Linked DNA regions of Chryseolinea soli. The protein of the gene in region 1 interacts with the protein of each later gene in a pairwise test. Links are inferred from orthologs where the notes say so. Each region holds a gene or a part of one and is shown on either strand. Other genes may lie near its edges.

Region 1 (5,180 bases):
GTTTGCGGACGTGTCGGGATTTTGGAGCAAGGATTTTGTGCCTTCCTACTACCTCACCATCGCATCGGCCGGCTACATGCACAGCTTCTCGAAGGCGTTCTCCGTCATGGGCGAATACGACCGGTATTTCTACAACACCCCCAGCGACAACGCCTACATTCCGTACAAGAACACGCTCTCCGTCACGCCGATGCTCGAGTTCAAGCCCGTGCTGCTCAGCTTGAATTACTCCTATTATTTTGGCGATGCCCATGTGCACCGCATCATGCCGGGGGTGAGCGTTATCCTGGAAAAGAAAAATTTCAAAGGGATCGACCGCATCGCCATCTCCCCTTCGTTCTTTGCTTTGCTGGGGAACGAAACCCTCACTTCGATTGACTATGTGGCGCCCAAGTCGCTGCGGGAGGCCATTCAGAATTTCAGGCAATACGGCACCACCTACAGCCTGGTGCAGACCACCACCAATGTGTTTGGGGTGATGAACTATGCGATCAGCGTTCCGCTCTCGGTAGGTTTTAAAAACTGGGGATTTGCGTTCATGTATACCTACAATATCCCGAAGGCATTGCCGGGCGAACCGCTCACCCTTTCGGAAAGCTCGTTCCTTTCCGGCAGCCTCACCTATTTCTTTAAGGGGTTCAGGAAGAATAAATTCCCTTTGTAACCTACCGGGTTTTCAATATTTTGCGCACGTTATTCAAACGTGTGCGGAATGTTAAAATTTGCGAGTGCCTTTCTTATTTTCTTCTTTTTCACCATCATCCACCCCATTTCAGCACAGGATTACCGCTGGCAGCAGCGCGTGGAATACACCATGGACGTGCAACTGGATGTGAAGACGCACAAGGTCACCGGCACGCAAAAGCTCGTGTATTACAACAACTCCAAAGACACGCTCAACAAAGTCTACTACCACCTCTACTTCAACGCGTTCCAGCCGGGCAGCATGATGGACGTTCGCTCGCGTAACTATCCGGATCCCGACCCCCGCGTGAAGGACCGCATCTTTTATCTGAAAGAAAACGAGATCGGCTACCAGCACATCCAAAGCCTGAAACAAGACGGCAAGGACGTGGGCTATCTCGTGGACGGCACCATCCTGGAAGTGACGCTTGCCAAACCGATCCTTCCCAACACCAAGACCGTGTTCGACATGAAGTTCGACTCGCAAGTGCCCATCCAAATCCGGCGCTCCGGCCACGACAACAAGGAAGGCATTGCCTATTCCATGACCCAATGGTATCCCAAAATGGCCGAGTACGACTACCGCGGCTGGCACGCCTACCCCTATGTGGCCCGCGAATTTCACGGCGTCTGGGGCGATTTCGATGTGAAGATCACCCTCGACCCCACGTTTGTGGTGGCCGGCACCGGCAAACTGATGAATGCCGACAAGATCGGCTATGGCTATGAGAAAGCGGGCACCACCGTGAAGCGCCCCGAGGGAAACCTCACCTGGAATTTCGTGGCCAAGAACGTGATCGATTTTGCCTTTGCCGCCGACCCCGACTACACCCACGACAAAGCCCAGGTGCCCAACGGCCCCGAAGTGCATTTCTTTTATCAAAAAGGCGAAAAAACGACCGAGAACTGGGCCAAGATGGAACCCTATGCCGTGCAGCATTTCGAGTTCATGAACAAGACCTTTGGCAAATACCCCTACGACACCTATTCCATCATCCAAGGTGGCGACGGCGGCATGGAATATCCCATGTGCACGTTGATCATGGGCGAAGGAACCTTTGCTGCCCTGGAAGGTGTCATGTCGCACGAAGTATCGCACAGTTGGTTCCAGGGCGTGCTGGCCTCGAACGAATCGCTCTATCCCTGGATGGATGAAGGCTATACCGATTTTGCCAGTCACGAATCCAAAGCCGCGTTGTTCAACACGCCGGTGGCGGAGGCACACCAGGGAAGTTATACCGGATATTTTACGCTCATCAAACGCGGCCTGCAGGAACCCATCAGCCAGCATGCCGACCACTACAACACCAACACCGGCTACAGCACGGCAGCCTATTCCATGGGTACCATCTTCCTTCACCAATTGAAGTATGTCATCGGCGAAGAGAATTTCTACAAAGGCATGCGTCAATACTACAACACCTGGAAGTTCAGGCATCCCGAACCAAACGATTTCATCCGCGTGATGGAAAAAGTTTCGGGATTGCAATTGGGTTGGTATTTGCGCTATTGGGTGTTCACCACGAAGAAGATCGATTACGGCATCCAAAGCGTTGTGGACCAGGATGGCAGCACCTATGTGACGCTGGAGCGGATCGGCGAGTTCCCCATGCCGGTGGACCTGCTGGTGACTTACAAGGACGGCTCCAAAGAAATGTTCTACGTTCCCCTCAATGAAACACTGGGCAACAAACCCGTAGAAGACAAAACCATTCCACGCACCGATCTGGAAGCGTGGCCCTGGGTGAATCCCACCTACACCGTGAAGGTGGCGCACAAAGCAGACGACATTGCGTTTGTGCAGATCGATCCCTCACAACGCATGGCCGATGTGGAGATGAAGAACAACACCATCGACATCCAGGAAGGCTTGAAAGCCTACGAAGATCCCACACAAAAGTAATTGCCGGATCGCGCGCGTTGATGACGCCCGCATGGGACATTAAACACTAAATTTTTCTAGCTTTATGGCCGAGTGTTTATGCAACCTATGAAACCCGAACAGGCAAAAGCAGAGATCGAAAAACTCACCGAAAAGATCAATCACCACAATGATCTTTACTATCAACAGAACCGCACCGAGATCAGCGACCTGGAGTTCGACAAGCTCCTGGAAAAACTGATTGCGCTGGAGGAAGAATTTCCGCAGTTCAAGGACTCCCACTCTCCCACACAACGGGTGGGTGGCACTGTGACCAAGGAGTTTGCTACCGTCTATCACAAGTATCCCATGCTCTCGCTGAGCAATACCTACAGCCAGGAAGAGCTGGAGGACTTCGACGGGCGCGTCGCCAAGGCACTCGACGGCGAGGCCTATGAATATTTTTGCGAACTAAAATTCGACGGCGTCTCCATCAGCCTCACCTACGAGAACGGTCTGCTCACCCGGGGCGTCACCCGCGGCGACGGCGTGCGCGGCGACGATGTGACAGCCAACGTGATGACTGTCCGCAACATTCCCCTGAAAGCAAAAGGCAAAAACGTTCCACCCGCCTTTGAAGTGCGCGGCGAAGTGTTCATGCCCAAGCATGCCTTTCAACAGTTGAACAAAGAGCGCGAAGACATTGGCGAAGAAAAATACGCCAACGCCCGCAATACCACCTCGGGCACGCTGAAAATGCAAAACTCCGCCGAAGTGGCGCGACGCAAACTGGATTGCTTTGCCTACTATCTGCTGGGCGACGAAACCGGGCTGAAGACGCACGAGGAAAGCATTCACAAACTCGAATCGTGGCGCTTCAACGTATCGCCTACCTACAAAAAGTGTAAGAATATTCAGGAGGTGCTCGAATATATTCAGCATTGGGAGAACAAACGCCAGGAGTTGCCCCTGGAGACCGACGGTGTGGTGATCAAAGTGAACAGCCTTGAGCAACAACGCCAGCTGGGCTTCACCGCAAAAAGTCCGCGGTGGGCCATTGCCTATAAATACAAAGCCCAGAGCATCAGCACGCGGCTGAACGGCATCACCTACCAGGTGGGCCGCACCGGTGCCGTGACACCAGTAGCCGAACTGGAACCCGTTTTCCTGGCCGGCACCACCGTGAAGCGCGCGTCGCTTCACAATGCCAACGAGATCGCCCGGTTGGACCTGCGCATCGGCGATTATGTTTATGTCGAAAAGGGTGGCGAGATCATTCCGAAGGTCACTGGTGTGGAGATGGAGAAACGGCCCAAAGGAAGTGCGCCCGTGGTCTACATCGACAAATGTCCCGAATGTGGCACCAAACTCGTACGCGTGGAAGGCGAAGCCGCGTTCTATTGCCCCAACCTCGACGGCTGTCCACCCCAGATCAGGGGGCGCATCGAACATTTTATCCAGCGCAAGGCGATGGACATCGACTCGCTGGGTGAAAAAACGATCGAGCAACTGCACCTGCTTGGGCTTGTAAAAAGTCCCGCCGATCTCTACGACCTGAAGAAAGAAGACTTGCTGCGCCTGGAGGGTTTCAAGGAGAAATCGGCGCAAAATCTGTTGGCCGGCATCGACAAATCGCGCGAAGTGCCGTTTGAGAGTGTACTGTTTGCCATCGGCATCCGCTACGTGGGCAAGACGGTGGCCGAAAAGCTGGCGCGCTATTTCAAGACCATCGAAAAGGTAGCCGCCGCCTCCAAAGAGGAATTGCTGGCCGCCCCGGAGATCGGTGAAAAAATCGCCCAAACGGTTTTTGATTACTTCCGAAACCCGGAAAGTCAGCGAGAGATCGCGCGCCTCAAAGCGGCCGGTCTCCATTTTGAAAGCACGGCTAAAGAACCCGAAAAGGAAAGCGATGTGCTCGGAAACAAGTCGTTCGTGATCTCGGGTGTTTTTGAGAAGTACGAACGGGAGGAATTACAGGAGATCATCCTCAAGAATGGCGGCCGGGTGCTGTCTTCTGTTTCCGGAAAGTTGGATTATTTGCTGGCAGGTGATAATATGGGGCCTTCAAAGCGCGAGAAGGCGGAAAAACTCGGTGTGACGATTATTTCCGAACTGGATTTTGAAAAATTGATGAAAGGATAAATAACCTCTAGGACTCTTGATAAAGCTGAATTTTCTAAAAATGAGGACGGACCGGTTGCTGAAAAAAAATAAGGCAGTCCGGAGTACCGTATCGTATAAAAAAGCGGAGAAGATCGGCATTATTTTCAGCGTAGAGGATAAACCCAAGCACGACACGGTAAAAGAACTGGTCCGTAAATTCGAACAGGATGGCAAGCAGGTAGAGGTGCTGGAGTTTCTACCCAACAACAAGGACAACTACGAATTCAAATTCAACTTCTTCTCCGAAAAGGACCTCTCCCTATTGGGCCACATCACCTCGCCGGACGCCATCAACTTTGCGGAGGTCCCGTTCGACTTTTTATACTATCTCGACACCACGCCCAATCCGCTGGTGCTCAACATCCTGGCGCGCAGCCAGGCCAAGTGCCGCGTAGGATGCGCCTGGGAAGACGGCCTCCCGTATTTTGAATTCATGATCGATTCCCTGAATGGCCTCCGGGAAATGATCGAC
Region 2 (3,359 bases), 180 kb from region 1 along the record:
TATTTGAAATGGGGGACGCCTGTGCTTGCGCTGTACTTGCCGGGCCAGGCTGCGCCACCTATGCCTTCGACCTCGATGATTTTTTGTGAAATGCCCTGATAAGCGGGTACAAGCATCAGCAACGTGAGCAGCATCCGGTTCTTCATAACGGCCAACAAAGGGTTAGTTTAGGTTACATCCAGTCCTGGTGAATGGCTCGCGCGGTTCGCTGTGCCATGCCACTATGAACAGGCACTAAAGATAGTTGCTGCCCGCAACGCCCCAAAATCCGGCCCGGAAATTCGCGGCTTTATCGCTTAACTTATCGGGGTGCGGCACGTTCTTTTTTCCTTAAATCCTTATTTTTGGGCCTTTAACAACAACCTGATGGCCGAATACAGCAAAGACGAGATCAAGCGCATCGAAGAAAAGTGGCGGGTGAAATGGCAGCAAAGTGGCGTCTACGAAACTGATAATCACTCAGATAAGCCAAAATACTACGTACTGGACATGTTTCCCTATCCCTCCGGGGCGGGGCTACATGTGGGGCACCCGCTGGGCTACATCGCCTCCGATATCGTGACACGCTATAAGCGCCTGAAGGGGTTTAATGTGCTCCATCCCATGGGCTTTGATGCCTTTGGGCTCCCTGCCGAGCAATATGCCATCCAAACCGGCCAGCATCCGCGCGTGACCACCGAAAAGAACATGGCCACCTATATCGCCCAACTGAGCAAGATCGGTTTTGCCTTTGACTGGGATCGCAAAGTGGTGACCAGCGACCCCTACTACTACAAATGGACGCAGTGGATCTTCATGCAGTTGTTCAACGCCTGGTATGACCGGACCGCGAACAACAAGGTGGGCAAAGCCCGCCCCATGAAAGAGCTGGTGGCCGAACTGGAAAAGAACGGCAACCAGAACATTGTCGCCGCCTGCGATGACGAAACGCCCGCGATCACCGCGGCGCAGTGGACGGCGTTCAACGAAATTGAAAAAGAAAACTTCCTCCAAAAATACCGCATCGCCTACCTGGCCGAAACCATGGTGAACTGGTGCGCTGCCCTGGGCACCGTGTTGTCGAACGACGAAGTGAAAGACGGCGTGAGCGAACGCGGGGGCTACCCGGTGGAACGCATCAAGATGTTGCAATGGAACATGCGCATTTCGGCCTACGCCGAACGGCTGCTGACGGGCCTGGACACCATCGACTGGCCCGAGCCGGTCAAGGAAATGCAACGCAATTGGATTGGCAAGTCGGTAGGCTGTGAACTCGATTTCAAGCTGGCCTCGGGCGATGATTCCATTCGCGTGTTCACGACGCGCATCGATACGATCTACGGCGTGACGTTCATGGTGCTTGCGCCCGAACACGAACTCGTAGAGAAGATCACCACACCCGCACAACGCAACGAAGTGACCCACTATGTGGAGGTGGCCAAGAACCGCAGCGAGCGCGAGCGGATGAGCGAAGTGAAGCGCATCAGTGGCGCCTTCACGGGAGCGTACGTCATCAACCCGTTCAACCACGAGAAGGTGCCCGTCTGGATCGCCGACTACGTGTTGGCCGGCTATGGCACCGGCGCGGTGATGGCCGTACCCAGCAGCGACACGCGTGACTATGCTTTTGCAAAACATTTTAACCTTCCCATCGTCGACGTGCTGGAAGGTCCTACGAGCGACATTACCAAAGACAACTTCGAGCCCAAGTCGGGCAAGATGATAAACTCCGGCATGCTCAATGGCCTGCCCTGGCAGGAAGCCATTGAAAAGGCGCTGCAACACGTGGAGACCTTGGGCATCGGTACACGCAAAGTGAACTACCGCATGCGCGACGCCATCTTTGGCCGCCAGCGCTATTGGGGCGAGCCCTTCCCGGTGTATTTCGACAAAGGCATTCCCAAGCTGGTGAGCGAAAAAGATCTGCCCGTGACGTTGCCAGAGATCGATGCCTACAAACCCACCGAAACCGGCGAACCTCCCCTGGGCCGCGCCAAAGGCTGGAACTACAACGGTCATCCTTACGAACTCACCACCATGCCCGGCTGGGCGGGGTCGAGCTGGTACTGGTTCCGCTACATGGACCCGGAGAACGATAAGGCCTTCGCCAGCAAAGAAGCGCTCGATTATTGGAAAGATGTCGATTTGTATATCGGCGGTTCAGAGCACGCCACCGGCCACTTGTTGTACTCACGCTTCTGGTGCAAGGTGATGAAAGACCTGGGCTATGTATCGCCGGAGGAACCATTTAAAAAGCTGATCAACCAAGGCCATATTCAAGGTATTTCCAAACTCGCTTACCGGATCAACGGTACGAATAAGTTTGTATCCTATAACCTGCGGAAGCAATACGAAGTAACGCCGCTGCACGTGGACATCACCTTCGTGGATGGCGACGTGCTGGACGTGGAGAAGTTCAGGATGTGGAGAGACGATCTGAAAGACATCGAGCTGATCCTGGAAGACGGCAAATACATCTGCGGCTCGGAAGTCGACAAGATGTCGAAGCGCTACTACAATGTAGTGAACCCCGACGACATCGTGGAAAGCTATGGCGCCGACACGTTGCGCATGTACGAGATGTTCCTCGGTCCGCTGGAGCTGTCGAAGCCCTGGAACACCAACGGCATCGACGGCGTGTTCAAATTCCTGCGCCGGTTCTGGAACCTGTTCCACGACAACCAGGGCAACTTCAACGTGAGCAGCGAAGCACCCACGCCCGAAGAATTGAAAGTGCTGCACAAAACACTGAAGAAGATCGCTTACGACATTGAGCATTTTTCGTTCAACACGTCGGTAAGCGAGTTTATGATCTGCTGCAACGAGTTGAGTAGCCTGAAGAGTAATAAGCGCGCCATACTGGAGCCGTTGTTGATTACACTTGCACCGTTTGCTCCCCACATCGCCGACGAACTTTGGGAAAAACTGGGCTACAAAGAATCGATCCTTTACGCCACGTTCCCGCAATACAACGAGGAATATCTGACAGAGAGCTCGTTTGAATATCCGATCTCCATCAATGGAAAAGTGCGGATGAAGATGAACTTTGCGCTGGATATGCCGAAGGATGATATCGAGAAGCTGGTGATGGCTTCGGAGGTGGTGCAGAAATGGACAGAGGGGAAAGCACCGAAGAAGGTGATTGTTGTGCCGGGGCGGATTGTGAATGTGGTGATTTAATTGGCATTGGCGCATTTGAACTCTGGTGGCGGTGAAGGGCTGGTTCAAAAAACTTGTTGGTGGGACACCAACAAGTGGGTGATGTTGCTCGATTTGAAATTCTGATTTGCTTGGGTGTTGGGGCGCAATGTCTTGTTGGTGGAGAGCATCAGCAAGGATGGCGCATGGCGAAAGTTCGGGCGCATTTTGAATTGTAGTTG

Evidence for each region. The genes of interacting proteins can lie anywhere in the genome.
Region 2: the proteins of ligA (region 1) and leuS interact in binary tests that used the Escherichia coli proteins (3 or more experiments, as listed by UniProt). The link is inferred for Chryseolinea soli from one-to-one orthologs.

What each region holds. Positions count from the first base shown.
Region 1 is NZ_CP032382.1:6,377,544-6,382,723, forward strand. The notes cover bases 2,221-5,180. They hold ligA (NAD-dependent DNA ligase LigA), read left to right. Parts: upstream 2,221-2,674; coding sequence 2,675-4,687; downstream 4,688-5,180. Other genes in these bases: D4L85_RS26595 (M1 family metallopeptidase), read left to right, coding at 2,221-2,587; D4L85_RS26605 (DUF6913 domain-containing protein), read left to right, coding at 4,728-5,180. Also shown: D4L85_RS26590 (hypothetical protein), read left to right, coding at 1-664; more of D4L85_RS26595, read left to right, coding at 713-2,220. UniProt on the Escherichia coli protein: DNA ligase that catalyzes the formation of phosphodiester linkages between 5'-phosphoryl and 3'-hydroxyl groups in double-stranded DNA using NAD as a coenzyme and as the energy source for the reaction.
Region 2 is NZ_CP032382.1:6,562,422-6,565,780, forward strand. It holds leuS (leucine--tRNA ligase), read left to right. Parts: upstream 1-366; coding sequence 367-3,159; downstream 3,160-3,359. Other genes in the region: D4L85_RS27380 (hypothetical protein), read right to left, coding at 1-146; D4L85_RS34545 (hypothetical protein), read right to left, coding at 3,204-3,344.